Regions from separate parts of the Devosia sp. ZW T5_3 genome, predicted to be linked through region 1. Evidence: predicted binding sites of a transcription regulator. Region 1 holds the regulator's gene; the other holds the start of a gene.

Region 1 (7,516 bases):
CAGTCAAAGCGCAGGTCGCCCGGTGTCGGCTCAAGCTTGGACCAGGCAAATTCGCCGATGCGGACGAATTTGATGCCGACCTCAGCCATGCGGGCGGCGTCGCGATCCCACCAGTCTTCGGGCCAGTGTTCGGGGTAGTAGCAAACGCCAAGGGCAGGGGTCATTTTGTGGCTCTAGAGGGCAATCGGAGTTTCAGGAAGACCGGCGACATCGACGGCAATGGCAAACAGGCCACCGGCAACTTTCTCGGCGGCGAGTTGTTCGACGCTGAGATTCTTGTTGGCGGTGGTGATGAATAGCGTCTTGAGATCGGGGCCGCCGAAAGCGGGGCAGGTGACCTGGCTGACGGGAACCTCGATGACGCGGTCGATAGAGCCATCGGGCGCATGGCGGACGACGCAGGAACCGCCCCAACGGGCGTTCCAGAGATAGCCTTGGCTATCAACCACGGCGCCATCGGGATAGCCACGATGGTCCGAAACGTCGGCAAAGAGGGTCCAATCGCCGGTCGGCAAGCCGGTGGCCGGATCGGTGGGGCATTGCATAATCTTTTTGGTCGGCGTGTCGCTCCAATAGGCGATGCTGCCGTCCGGCGAAAAGCATGTCGCGTTGGGGATCTTGATTCCGGATTTGAGCGTGGTCAGCGTGCCGTTGCGATAGTGATAGACCGCTCCGATTGGCGCTTCCGTTTCGCTCTTGGTCATGGTGCCGATCCAGAACGCGCCCGAGGGATGCACGCGGCTGTCATTGGTGCGGGTCAGCGCGTTATCGGCCTCGATCTCGTTGATGCGGTTCATGCCGCCAGTGGCGAGATCAAACTGCTTGAGACCCGTTTCGGTGGCCAACACCAGCGTGTGATCGTCGACAATGGCTGCCGCGGCCACGATTTCGTTGAACAGCCAGCTGTCGGCGATCTCGCCCGTAGCGGTCACGGCGAACAACGTCTGCTCATTGATGTCGAAGAAGAACAACTGCTGGCGGCCTGCATGCCAGATCGGGCCTTCGCCCAATGCACATTGGCTGTCGAGCAGGAGTTTTGCCGTCTGGGTCATTGCGCCAGGCCCTTGTCATAGGCGGCAACGGCAATAGCCGCGCGCTCGGCGACCTGGGCCACGTCCATGCCGGGCTTGTAGATATAAGTGCCCAGGCCAAAGCCAGTGCAGCCCACCGCGAAGAATTCGTCGAAATTGTCGGGATTGGCACCGCCTACAGCATAGATCGGCATTTCCGGCGGTAGCACGGCTTTGATCGCCTTGATGCCCTTGGCACCCAGCACTTCGGCGGGGAAGAATTTGAGTCCGGTGGCGCCCGCCTTGATAGCGCGGAATGCCTCGGTGGGGGTGAATACGCCAGGATAGGAGAGCATCTGGATGCGTACAGTCTCCTCGATCACCGCTTTATTGGTGTCGGGCGAAACGATGAACGTGCCCCCGGCATCGGCCACGGCCCAGACCTGCTTTTTGGTGAGCACTGTGCCCGCCCCAATGGCGGCCTTGTCGCCCAAGGCATTGGAGGCCAGTGCAATACTGGTCAGCGCGTCGGGGGAATTGAGCGGCACCTCGATCATGGTGATCCCGGCGGCGACCAGCGCCTCGCAGACGGCGACGGTTTCGGGCGGGGTGATGCCGCGCAGGATGGCGATGATGTGACGGTGATTCATGGGTAACTCCGATCAGGCGATGGCGCTGCGGGCGGCTTTGAGGCCGGCCAGCACCACATCTGTTGCGTCGACGGGGAGGCCTGTTGCGCCGGTTTTGGCGAGCACATCGGCATAAAGCGCGCAAAGTGCGGCCGAGCCGATCAATGGCACAGGTTCGGCACCAATCAGATGACGATTGCTGCCGATCTCGGTGCCGATCAACAGGCCGGACAGGAAGCCGGCGCACCAATCGGGCGTGCGGCCGGAGAGGAGCGAGCCGGCGCGGACCTGAAACAATTGGCCGAGCAATTCCTGCGGGCGTTCGAGTCCGGCTGCGGCACCGGCCGCAAAGCCTTCGGCGCGGCCCGGGCCATCGAGGCTGCCAGCGAGGGAATGACGCAGCACCGAATGGGTGCTGAGGATTTCGAACAATTCGCCGGTCATGGCGGTAGCGAAATGATCGATGCGGGTGCCGTTGAGCTGCGCCCATTTGGAATGGGTGCCGGGCATGCAGACCACGCCGGTATAGCCGGGCCGCAGGGAGGCGAGCCCGAGCAACTGGGTTTCTTCGCCGCGCATGACATTGTCGGCGCCGTTTTTCTGGCAGACGCCGGGCAGAATCGAGACCGCGAAACGGGTGTTGGGCATGGCCGGCTGGACAGCACCCGCGAGCAGATGGCGCAGATCGGTGGGGGCTTCGAGATAGGGGGCTTCCAGCCACCCCTGGCGGGCGCCGGCCATACCGCAGACCAGCACCTCGATTGCGCCGGCGCGTGTGCCGGTGACCCCATCGAGCAATTCGCTCAGCGCGGCGGAATAGTCCTCGCGCGTGAGCTTGCCCATGCCCTTGGGGGAGTTGCGCGAGAACGTCACCGCGCCATCGGCAGCAATGCCCCAGGCGCGCAAGTTCGAGGTGCCCCAATCAACGGCGACCCAATCCACGATGTCAGTCAAAATCACTCCTCTGAGCCGCATGCCTTATCCCGGCGGGGCGACCCTAATAGTAGAGCGCCGGTGGAACCAGCCAGAATCTACGGATGCCGGCGAGACAGAACAAAGGCCCAAGGCCCATGGTTTCGTCTCCTCATTTGGTAAGCGAGCAGACGCGTTTCGGAACATTGCACAGGGCTTTTTTCTGCGCCTCTAAAAAGTATGATTTTTTGGCAGAATTCCGTTCACTACCGCTGTGGGCATGCTAGAAAGCTGCAATCGTTGAGGCACGATCCGCCAGCGCGGACAGTGAGGTATGAGGAAATGACTGCCAGCAAGCCCCAGAAGCTGCGTTCGCGCGCTTGGTTCGATAATCCTGACAATCCAGACATGACGGCGCTTTATCTCGAGCGTTACATGAACTTTGGCGTGTCGCGCGAAGAGCTTCAGTCGGACAAGCCGATCATTGGTATCGCGCAGACGGGGTCCGATCTTTCGCCGTGCAACCGCCACCACATCGTGCTGGCCGAACGCGTACGCGAAGGCATTCGGGAAGCGGGCGGCATTGCCATCGAATTCCCGGTGCATCCGATCCAGGAAACCGGCAAGCGCCCCACCGCCGGGCTCGATCGGAACCTCGCCTATCTGGGCCTGGTCGAAGTGCTTTATGGCTATCCCCTGGACGGCGTCGTGCTGACTATTGGCTGCGACAAGACCACGCCTGCCATGCTGATGGGCGCCGCCACGGTCAATATTCCCGCCATCGCGCTGTCGGTCGGGCCGATGCTCAATGGCTGGCACAAGGGCGAGCGCACTGGCTCGGGCACCATTGTATGGAAGGCCCGCCAGATGATGGCGGCTGGCGAGATCGATTATGCCCAGTTCATCGAACTGGTGGCGTCCTCGGCGCCGTCCACCGGCTTCTGCAACACGATGGGCACCGCAAGCACGATGAACTCGCTGGCCGAATCGCTGGGCATGCAATTGCCGGGCTCTGCCGCCATTCCCGCGCCGTATCGCGATCGCCAGGAAATGGCTTACCGCACTGGCAAGCGCATCGTGGACATGGTGCATGAGGATCTGAAGCCCTCCGACATCCTGACCAAGGACAATTTCATCAATACCATCGTGGTCAATTCCGCGATCGGTGGCTCGACCAATGCCCCGATCCATATCCAGGCCATTGCCAAGCACATTGGTGTCGAGCTGGAACTGCAGGATTTCCAGACCTATGGCCACAAGGTGCCGCTGCTGGTGAACATGCAGCCGGCGGGCGAATATCTGGGCGAGGACTTCTACCATGCTGGCGGCGTGCCGGCGGTGGTCCACGAACTGATGAGCCAGGGCCTGATCCGCGAGAATGCGCCGACCGTCAATGGCAAGACCATTGGCGAGAACTGCCGCAACAGCACGATCCAGGACGACAAGGTCATTCGCTCCTTCGACAATCCGCTCAAGGCCGAAGCCGGGTTCCTGGTGCTGCGGGGCAATCTGTTCGACAACGCCATCATGAAGACCAGCGTGATTTCTTCGGAATTCCGCGACCGCTATCTTAACAATCCGGCCAGCCCCGGCGCGTTCGAGGGCAAGGCTGTCGTGTTCGACGGGCCGGAGGATTACCACCACCGGATCGACGATCCCTCCCTCGAGATCGACGAACATACCCTGTTGTTCATGCGCGGCGCCGGGCCCATCGGCTATCCAGGCGCGGCGGAAGTCGTCAACATGCGGCCGCCTGATTACCTGATCAAGAAGGGTATCCATGCGCTGGCTTGTATCGGCGACGGCCGCCAGTCGGGCACGTCGGGTTCGCCCTCGATCCTCAACGCATCGCCCGAAGCGGCTGCCGGTGGCAATCTCGCCATCCTGCGGACCGGCGACCGGGTGCGCATCGATCTCAATACCGGCACGGCCAATATCCTGATTTCCGACGAGGAAATCGCCACGCGTCGGGCCGATCTGGAATCGATGGGCGGGTACAAATATCCCAAGCATCAGACCCCATGGCAGGAAATCCAGCGCGGCATCGTCGGCCAGCTCGGCGACGGCGCTATTTTGAAGCCAGCTGAAAAGTACCAGCGGATCGCTCAGACCAACGGGATTCCGCGGGATAATCACTAGGCGCGCTAAGTCTCAGAAACAGAAAGGCCCGCCAAACCAGCGGGCCTTTTTTACTCGGGAAAGGCGCTCAGATGCTCATGTGCTATGCGCCACTCGCCTCTTCGCTTGCCGAGAACGGTCGTTCCTCTGCCGCTGCCTTGCGCCAGTTGCCCTTCGATGACCGCTTGCCAATGAAAACTATAGATGCAGCTTGCCGCCGTATCCGCCTTGGCGATCCAGCGGACGTCTTCCAGCCAATATCTTTCGTTTGAAAACCGCTGCCAGGTCCGCTCGAAGGCGGCTCGCACTGACTCCATGCCATGGTAGGAGCCAGAGCTGAACCAAAAGGTCGCGTCGTCATCGATCAACGATGTCAGCAGCTCAAAATCATGCTGGTTGATGAGCTCGGCATAAGCTGCCATCACCGCCTCAGGCGTGGCGTGGTCCACTATCAGTACTTCCGCAGCAGCCCCACCAAGCGTCCCTGGACCTTGACCCGGTCAGGCGGGAAAATCCGGGTTTCATAGGCTGGGTTAGCAGCTTCGAGTGCGACGGTATTGCCCTTGCGGCGCAAGCGCTTGAGGGTGGCTTCCTCATCGTCGACCAGGGCGACGATGATTTCGCCGGTGCTGGCCGATTCCTGCTTCTTGATCAGGACGGTGTCGCCATCAAAAATACCGGCCTCGATCATGGAATCGCCGCGCACTTCCAGCGCGTAGTGTTCGCCGGCCCCCAGCATTTCGGGGGGCACCATGATGGTGTGGGAGTGGGTCTGGATAGCCTCAATGGGCGTGCCAGCCGCGATGCGGCCCATGACGGGGATCGAGATCGGACGGGCGTAATCGTCGCCAACAGATTGGCGCGCCGGCGGGTTGGATACCTTGCCCAGTGTGCCCTCGATGACCGATGGCTCGAAGCGCGCCTTGCGGCCGCCCAGCGAAGGATTCATCGAATCGGGAAGCTTGACCACTTCGAGGGCGCGGGCCCGGTTGGGCAGGCGGCGGATGAAGCCGCGCTCTTCCAGCGCGGTGATCAAGCGGTGAATGCCGGATTTGGACGCCAGATCGAGAGCGTCCTTCATTTCGTCGAATGAGGGAGGAATGCCGCTTTCCTTCATCCGTTCGTGGATGAACATCAGCAGCTCGTGTTGTTTGCGCGTCAGCATTGGCGGCCCTCCACAGGGATTCGGAACATAGGCAGAACGACTATACGTGTTCCAGTTATGTTCCGCAATATCCCCCGCGCCCGTATCGCGATTTTCTTGGCTCGACAGTCAAAATGCGTCGATCTCTATGGTTTCGACAATCGCACCTGCATGGGCGCCGGGGTCGAATTCTGGCTGGATGATCAGCATATCAGCATTTGACAGGGACGAGGTGTGGCCGCTGTCGGTCTGTGAGATCGGCATGAGCTCGGGGCCGGTTGGCGTGTGGACGAGCTGGGCGCGCATGAAGTGGCGGCGCGCCGAATTGGGCGGCGTGGGGCCAGCCAAAGGCAGGCGCCAACTGGGCTGTTCGACATAGCCGAGCCATTTGCGCAGGGCCGGCTTGATGAAGACGGTGGCAGTGACCATGGCCGAGACAGGATTGCCCGGCAGACCGAAAATCAGCGTCTTGCCGCGGGTGCCGAACATTAGTGGCTTGCCCGGGCGCATGTTGATGCGCCAGAAATCGAGCGTTACGCCGAGTTCGAGCAGAATTTCCTGGACGATATCGTGGTCACCCACGCTAGCGCCGCCGGTGGTGATCAAAATATCGGGCTCGGCCGCGAAGATCGATTCGAGCTTGGCGCGCAGGGCGGCGCGGTCATCACGGGCGATACCGTGATCGGTGACCTCGGCCGCATAGGGCGCGAACATGGGCGCAAGACCAAAACTGTTGGAGGCGACAATCTGGTCGGGCGCGAGTGGCGAGCCAGGCAGCGCCAACTCGTCGCCGGTGGCGAGAAGAGCAATGCGGGGGCGCGTGGCCACCGTAAGACTGGGCGCATTGGCGGCGGCAGCCACGGCCAGCTGCATCGGGCCCATGCGGACGCCAGCCTCGATCAGGGCATCGCCCGTGGCAAAGTCATTGCCAATGGCGCGGATGCTGCGACCGGGCTTGGGCTGCTCGGTAAAGCTCACCAGATTGCCGTTTACCGTCGCCTCTTCCTGCATGATGACGGCGTCGGCGCCAGCGGGAACCGGCGCGCCGGTGAAGATGCGGACGCACTGGCCTTCGGCGACGCTGCCAGAAAAACCTGCGCCGGCTTGGGACGTGCCGATCAGCGTCAGGCTATGGCCGGGAACGATGTCAGCGGCTCGGACGGCGTAGCCGTCCATGGCGCTGGCATTGAAGGGGGGCTGGTCGTGGGTGGCGAACAGTGTTTGCGCCAGCACGCGGCCATTGGCGTGGGCCAGGGCGACGCTTTCGGGCTGCACGGCGGGTACGCGAGCGAGAATGGCGGCGATGGCGTCTTCGACGGGCAAGAGGCTCATGGCGCGCGCGTAAAATCGCCGGACTTGCCGCCGGACTTTTCGAGGAGGCAGATGTCGGTGACCACCATGGCGCGGTCGATGGCCTTGGCCATGTCATAGAGCGTCAGCGCGGCGGTGGAGGCGGCGACCAGGGCTTCCATTTCGACACCGGTCTGGCCGGTGGTTTCGGCAGTGGCTTCAATGCGGATGGCGGTGTCGTTCTCGGCCGAGATGTCGACGCTGACCTTGGTGAGCGGGATCGGATGGCAGAGCGGGATCAGTTCGGCGGTTTTTTTTGCGGCCATGATGCCGGCAATGCGGGCTACGGCCAGGGCGTCGCCTTTTTTGAGGCTCCCGCCCATGATCGCGGTGATGGTGGCCGGCTGGGCGAT
Region 2 (7,516 bases), on a different contig from region 1:
TGGGATTGGCCTTGCGCCAGATCACGTCGTTCAGCATCCAATAGTCGAGGTCCTGCAGGGCAGTCCCGACCCGGAAAATATTGTGGTAACTGCCGATGACCCACAAAGCACCATCGGGCTTGAGCAGCCGTCGCGCGGCTTTGAGCCAGGCGCGGGTAAACTGGTCGTAATGGGCAAAGCTCTCGAACTTGTCCCAGTCATCATCCACCGCATCTACCTTGGACTGGTCGGGGCGGGTAAGGCCCTGCTCCAGCTGCAGGTTATATGGTGGGTCGGCAAAAATCAGGTCAACCGAGCCGGCCGGCAGGGCATTCATGTGGTCGATGCAATCACCCACAAGGATGGTATCGATGGGGAGGCGTTTTGCCTCCTCCGCAGCGGCTACAGGAGCCGTACGCGCGGTACGCAACATACACTTAACCCTAACGCAGTACTAACGCGTCCTTTGTAGCGCCGCAGGAGTTAAAAGAGCGTTCGTAATGGGTTAGCGGGGAGTTAAGAGGGCTAGTTTGCCACCGTGAGCCGCAGCCGCGCCTCGGCCACCGGGGCAAACTCGGCGCGGTGGTGCCGGCAGGGGCCATGGGCCGTCAGCGCCCGCAAATGCTGGGGCGTGCCATAGCCCTTGTGCCCGGCAAAACCAAAATCAGGCGCGTCGCAATCCATGATCGCGCACATCCGGTCGCGCGTGACCTTGGCGACGATCGAGGCTGCCGCGATCGAAACGCTGCGCCCGTCGCCGCCGATCAGCGCGGTGCCGTCGCAGGGCAGGCCCATGGGCACATCGCGTCCATCCACCAGCACCCGATCCACCGCCACGCCCAGGCTGTTGACCGCCCGCGCCATGGCCCACAGCGTGGCCCCGCGAATATTGCGGCTCAAGATGATTGAGGGCGGGGCCACCACCACCGCGACATGCGCCGAGGCGACGATCAGCGCGAACAACGCCTCACGCTGCTCCTCGCTCAGCTTCTTGGAATCATTGAGCCCATCGGGAATGCGGTCCGGGTCCAGCACCACGGCCGAAACCACCACCGGCCCGGCCAGCGGCCCGCGCCCGGCCTCGTCTACCCCGGCGACGAAACGCGCCCCGCGCGCCTGCATGGCGCGTTCGTGGGAGTAGTCGGGAATAATCTGGAGCGGCGAATCGATCAACATGGCGCCAGCATCGCCGGGCTCTTGCTCGATCACAAGCGTTCCAGCAGCGCCTGCCGGTCTGGCACAAACATGTGATGACCAATGCGATTGGTTTCCACCACGAATGCCGCCAGCGCCTCGCTGCCCGCGACATCAGCCGAAATATCGCCCACCACCACCAACCGGCAGTTATAATTCTGCAGCTTCTGAATGAAGGCGCCCGCTATGCCGCTTCGCAACTGCAAGAAATCCGGCAGGAGCCGAGTTACCGGAATGACGATCACGCTGGCATCGGTGCCATAGGTCTCGCTCAGAATGTCCAGGGCATCGGCTTCCGTGCCCAGGAGCGGACCTTCATTGGCAAGTTCGAAGGCCACGAGACCATTGATATTGCTCGTCGCTGTCACGATTTCTCCTTTACCAACAAATATATACGGCGTCAGTTCTAGTCGGATTTCTGCTACGTTCAACGCGGGGCAGGGGAGTGAGAAGCCATTGCGCTTGGTATTGATGCAGTCATTGTTCAGTCTGGCGGCCATGGCGCTGGCACTTTTCACGCTGCCCGCCGCCGCCGAACCATTCCATCATCCCTCCGGCGAATGGCGCGAATATAACAATGACTGGCTGGCCTCATGCCCCGACAAGATCGACGAGGATGCCCCCACCTATTACGGCTATTCCTGCTTTGCCAGCACGGGCAGCCAGGAGCTCAATAGCGCGGGCCTGCCCGCCTGGAAGCTGACCCTGATCCACAACCGGCTCACCGGCGATGTCGATGTCGCCTTCACCGGCGCGGCCGACGGCACCGAAGTGGACACGAGCCGCCCGATCAGCATCGAATTCACCGGCGTCATGCCGCAGAATTTCGATTTCGCCAGCGATCTGGAGACCCGCTTCAACACCAGCAATCAATGGTTTGTAGCCGACGAGTTCCGCCGCGACGCATTGATCGCGCAGATGAAGATGCGCAACGCGGTCATTCTGCACGTCCCACTTACTATTGCCGACGAGCCCGTGCGCAAAGTGCGGTTGTCGCTGCGTGGCGTGCTGGCCTCGCTCGATTTCATGTCGAGCTATGCGCGGCGCGTGTCGCAATATTAGACCAGTCCCAAGGGCGGCAGCCGGCGTTTGACCGGCTGTGCCTTCACGATTGCCGTGCTGGTCTCGGCTTTGTCGGCAATCTGGTCCAAAATCCCGTCCAATTGCTCGATCGACCGCAATTGCAGCCGCGCGACAAAGCAATCATCGCCCGTAACCTTGTCGCATTCGGTGATCTGGGGAATGTCTTCGATCAGCTTTTGCACGATATGCAGCTTCCCCGGCAGCGGCTTGATCCGCACGATGGCCTGGAGCGAATAGCCAAGCGCCTTGGAGTCGAGATCGAGGGTAAATCCCCTTATCACGCCGCGCTCCTCCAGCCGTTTCAGCCGCTCCGACACGCTGGGTGATGACAGCTCCACCCGCTGCGCCAATTCCTTGATTGACAGGCGGGCATCCTGCGACAGGGCCTCGATGATGCTTCGGTCGATATCGTCGATCATTTTCGCTTTCCGAGGTAAATCGAAAGATCCGCCGAATAATATAAAGCAGAAGTCGCATCTGCCTTTCAAGCCCTATGGAAGCGCGCCCCGCGCGGCGTTATCTTCCATTCTGACAATGAGGGCAGAGCATGAGCACCACACGCGGCACTATAGAGATGACGGCGGCCATGGCCATTTCGGGCACGATTGGCGCTTTCGTGGTGTTTTCCAATCAGCCGCTGATCGATGTGGTGTTCTGGCGCTGTGCTTTCGGCGCGGTGCCCTTGCTCATGGCCTGCGCGGCGCTGGGCCTGTTCCGGCGCGACATCATCAACCCGCGCCAATTCCTGCTGGCTGTGCTGGGCGGCGTCGCTATCGTGGCTAATTGGCTGCTGCTCTTCGCCGCCTACCCGCTGGCGTCCATCTCCATCGCTACGGCGGTCTATAATACCCAGCCCTTCATGCTGGTGGCCTTTGGCGTGTTGTTTCTCGGCGAGCGGCTCACCGCTCACAAGCTGGGTTGGCTCGCCATCGCCTTTGCCGGCGTGGTGCTGATCGCCAATGGCAAGACCGGTGGCGGCGGCAGCGATTATCTCGGCGGTATCCTGCTCTCGCTCGGCGCGGCGTTTTTCTACGCCATCGCTGCTTTGGTCACCAAACAGCTCAAAGGTGTGCCGCCCCATCTGATCGCGCTGATCCAGGTCGGTGTCGGCATGCTCATGGCCGCGCGCTTTTCCGGGTTTTCGAGCCTACCCACCAGCCTCGCCACCTGGGGGAGCCTGGCCGCCATCGGCGTGGTCCACACCGGGCTGGTCTATATCCTGCTCTATGGCGCCATCCAGAAATTGCCCACGCCGCTGATCGGTGCGCTCTCCTTCATTTATCCGGTCGTGGCGATCCTTGTCGATTTCATCGTCTTCGGCCACCGACTCGGCGCCTGGCAATTGCTCGGCGCCGCCGCCATCCTCATTGCTGCGGCAGCCATGACTTTGGGCTGGGAGCCGTTTGCTAAGGCTCGGCTGCGAACCGACACAAACTAAAAACCGTTTGCACCCTCAGACCTGCGCCGCCCAAGCCTCAACGGCTTCGATCATCATTGCATGCATCTCGGGATTGTTGGCTTCCCGCGCCAGCTCCCACAATCGATGCGCACCCGTGATCAGATGGATGCGTTCGCGGTCGAGCTGTTTGCCCGTCTCAATCTCGTAGCGGCGTACGATCCGCTCAGTCAGGTCGGCCGACACAAAACTCGAATAAGTGAATTCCTCATGCAGCGAGCCAAACCCGGAATCGGCGAAGTCATAGAGACCAGTGAGCGTGGCACTGGCATGGTCGAATGCCATGTTCCAGCCATGTCCATCGAAGAACCCATAGGTTTGTCCGTAGGGATCCGGCGTTAGGGTCGCCCAGTTGGTCAGTGTCTGCTCCACCAGCGGCCGAAGATGATCCGGCAATATCGGTAACGCGCCAGCCGCAATTGCGTCCGCGGGTGCGATGGCCTCGATTGGGCCCGCGCCTGCCGTTCGCAGTGGCGCCGGATCAATGGCATGCAATTGCGTATAAAACAGACCGAGCTTGTCTGCCAGCCGCTCGCGGTCGCGCTCGCTCAACTGCTTGTACTGCTTGGTCAGCAGATGTTCGCCCGCCAGCTTGGCATGGCGCGAATAGAGCCGCGGTGCGTGATGAAGCGTCAGCTCTGGCACCGGCATGTCGACTGCCGGCCGGATGACCTCTAGCAGCCGCGCCTCCCTCATCAGCGCCTCTTCCGCGCGTGCCTCGCGCGGAAACTTGAAAATCAGGCGGTCATCGACATCCACCGCCACACTGTCCCAGCCTTCGGTGAGCAGGCTGAAGCGTCCGCCGCTTGTCTCGGGATGGCGCGTGACGATGATGTCACGCAATTGGTCAAGGCTGAGGGGCGCAGCGGCAATCGGCATGGCAGGCTCATCGAAAAATCACTCGAACGTCCAGACTAATCGACATTCCGCCGGGCCGGCAAATCTGCAGGCGATTGACGAAGCCGCCGAATTGCTGTGCTTTCCCGCATCAGCCAGTTTCTGGATTATCCATGACCATCAAGCCCGCCGCCGCCCTGCTCTTTGATATCGACGGCACGTTGGCCGATACCGATCCGCTGCATCTGGAAGCATTCAATCGCACCTTTGCGCCCTACGGTGAGCATTTCGACAAGGCGCGTTTCGCCTTGGAACTGCAGGGTCTGGCCAATGAGGCCATCGCGCGTCGCTTCGTGCCGCATCTGTCGCCCAAGGCGGGAATGGAGGTGATGCGCGGCAAGGAGGCGATGTTCCGCGAGCTGGCTCGCTCGGACATTCATGCGGTGCCGGGCCTGATGGAATTGCTGGACCGCGCCGACGCTATGGGCCTGCCTATGGCCGCAGTCACCAATGCCCCGCGCGCTAATGCCGATCTCATTCTCGATAGCCTGGGCATTCGCCACCGCTTCAAGGCGCTGGTGATTGGCGAGGAACTGGCCCATGGCAAACCGCATCCCTTGCCCTATCTCGAAGGCCTGCGCCTGCTCGGCGCGCAGCCCGAGCATTCCATCGCCTTCGAGGATTCCCGCACCGGCATCGCTTCGGCCACTGCGGCAGGGCTGTCTACCGTGGGTATTCGCACCAGCCTTGGTCATGACGCCGTGATAGCCGCCGGCGCCAGCACCAGCGCCGCCAGCTATGCCGATCCGGCTTTGCTCGATTTTATCCTGGGGCGCGTGGCCGCCGTCGCGGCCTAGAACAGGCTCATCTGCTTGTCTTCGAGCTTGGGGGCGACGAACAGGTCCGTCCGCAAGCCCGGCAGCTTCACGTCCAACCCATAGCGTTCCCGTGCCTTGTCGAGGCGCTGGCGCAACAGCGTGGCATAGGGGCCTTCGCCCGTCATGCGGGTGCCCCAACGCGAATCGTAGTCCTTGCCGCCACGCGTATCGCGCACCAGCGCCAGCACATGCCGCACTCGGTCGGGGAAATGGCGCAGCAGCCATTCGCGGAAAATGTCGCGCACTTCTCCGGGCAGCCGCAGCAGGACCATCGAGGCGCTCTTGGCCCCTTGTGCCGCCGCCGCGTCGAGAATCCGCTCCAGCTCCATATCATTGATCGCCGGGATCATCGGGGAGGCAAACACCGCCACCGGCACGCCCGCTTCGCTGAGCAAGCGGATCGCTTCCAGCCGGCGGGCAGGGGAGGAGGCGCGCGGCTCCATCTTGCGGCTGAGCTTGTGGTCCATCGTGGTCATGGAAATGGCGACCTTGACCAGGTTGAGCTTGGCCAGCTCGGTCAGGATATCGAGATCGCGCACGATCAGCGCCGATTTGGTGGTGATCATCACCGGATGTCGGGTTTCCAGCATCACTTCGAGGATACCCCGCGTCAGCTTATGCTTGCGCTCGGACAGCTGATAGGGATCGGTATTGGTGCCCATGGCGATCGGCTTGGGCTTGTAATTCCGCGCGCCCAGTTCGGACCGCAGCGCTTCCACCGCATTGGTCTTCACATAGATATCGCGCTCGAATTCGATCCCCGCCGAATGCCCCAAAAAGGCATGCGTCGGCCGCGCGAAGCAATAGGAACAGCCATGCTCGCAACCGCGATAGGCGTTGATCGAACGCTCGAATCCGATATCGGGGCTGTCATTGGTCGTGATGATGGTCTTGGCGCGTTCCATATGCTCGATGGTCTCGAAGGCCGGCATCGGCTCGGTGCTGCTCCAGCCATCATCGAACCCCTCGCGCACCTGCTTTTCGAACCGCCCGCTGCGATTGGACTGCGCGCCACGCCCGCGATTGCGGCTGGGATCGACCAGTTCGCGCCGTGCCAGATCGGCGTCGCGACTGCGGCTCAGCTTTTCCAGGGCTTCGAAAGACGGGGCCTGATAGAGGGCCATCACTGCTCTCCTTGCGCGCCGACTGCTCGAATCGTCGCTTGAGTTAACGTGCGGTAACACATAGCAGTTGCACGTGAACAAAACAAGAACCAGCCGGACGATAGCCACGTTCTTCCCACGGGGATAGCTGGCTTGCACGCATGTGGGTGGACAGCTTTGCCATGCTGGCCTAAACCACGCGGCCTGCGTTCGAACGAGCAGTTCGCGCATGCAACTTAAGCGTTCGATTTAGTATTGACCTGGCGCTGCGCGCAGATTACTAAAGCATCGACTTTACTATTTTGCGGCTGCTGACACAGCCTGTCACACGATCTTTCTAGTGTGACGTCGAAATCAGCCGCCGCCATTCGTCATCATGGCGACATCCAATTTGGTTCAGGGAAGACATCATGACCACCGACAACACTATTGTGCCCGCTCCGGCGGACCAGGCCGCGCCGCCGCAGGATCATGCCGCCCGCAACAAGCTGGTGATTTCCCTGCTGCTCGTCTCGGCTTTCGTCGTCATTCTCAATGAGACGATCATGGGTGTGGCCTTGCCGCATCTGATGCACGATCTGGACATCACGGCGGGCGCTGCCCAATGGCTCACCACAGCCTTCATGCTGACCATGGCCGTGGTCATTCCCGTCACGGGCTTCCTGCTGCAGCGGCTCAATACCCGCCCGGTCTTTATCTTGGCCATGTCGCTGTTTTCCGCCGGCACGCTGATTTCGGCCATCGCGCCCGGCTTTGCCGTGCTGGTCATCGGCCGCATCGTGCAGGCTTCGGGCACCGCCATCATGATGCCCCTGCTAATGACCACCGTGATGACCCTGGTGCCGCCTGAATCGCGCGGCAAGACGATGGGCAATATCTCCATTGTCATCTCGGTTGCGCCCGCCATTGGTCCGACCATTTCGGGCCTGATCCTCTCGGTGCTCGACTGGCGCTGGATGTTTATTCTGGTCCTGCCCATTGCCCTG

The links. Region 1 encodes LexA, which represses DNA repair genes until DNA is damaged. Its sites were predicted from a motif close to TGTTCNNNNTGTGTTCNG; they were not measured.
Region 2: a site for LexA is predicted at 6,625-6,642, ahead of ACI3KW_RS22630 (PA0069 family radical SAM protein). Genes of this name have one in related genera too.

What each region holds. Positions count from the first base shown of each region.
Region 1 is NZ_JBJDRE010000002.1:31,312-38,827, forward strand. It holds gene ACI3KW_RS02660 (beta-galactosidase) at 1-164, opposite strand, end outside; gene ACI3KW_RS02665 (SMP-30/gluconolactonase/LRE family protein) at 174-1,052, opposite strand; gene ACI3KW_RS02670 (2-dehydro-3-deoxy-6-phosphogalactonate aldolase) at 1,049-1,660, opposite strand; gene ACI3KW_RS02675 (2-dehydro-3-deoxygalactonokinase) at 1,673-2,593, opposite strand; gene ACI3KW_RS02680 (IlvD/Edd family dehydratase) at 2,894-4,690, shown strand; gene ACI3KW_RS02685 (YybH family protein) at 4,741-5,091, opposite strand; gene lexA (transcriptional repressor LexA) at 5,121-5,834, opposite strand; gene glp (gephyrin-like molybdotransferase Glp) at 5,943-7,145, opposite strand; gene moaC (cyclic pyranopterin monophosphate synthase MoaC) at 7,142-7,516, opposite strand, start outside.
Region 2 is NZ_JBJDRE010000029.1:5,843-13,358, forward strand. It holds gene ACI3KW_RS22590 (site-specific DNA-methyltransferase) at 1-412, opposite strand, end outside; gene ACI3KW_RS22595 (ribonuclease HII) at 505-1,188, opposite strand; gene ACI3KW_RS22600 (DUF4180 domain-containing protein) at 1,185-1,673, opposite strand; gene ACI3KW_RS22605 (hypothetical protein) at 1,672-2,235, shown strand; gene ACI3KW_RS22610 (Lrp/AsnC family transcriptional regulator) at 2,232-2,675, opposite strand; gene ACI3KW_RS22615 (DMT family transporter) at 2,804-3,694, shown strand; gene ACI3KW_RS22620 (phosphotransferase family protein) at 3,710-4,591, opposite strand; gene ACI3KW_RS22625 (HAD family hydrolase) at 4,723-5,406, shown strand; gene ACI3KW_RS22630 (PA0069 family radical SAM protein) at 5,403-6,551, opposite strand; gene ACI3KW_RS22635 (DHA2 family efflux MFS transporter permease subunit) at 6,941-7,516, shown strand, end outside.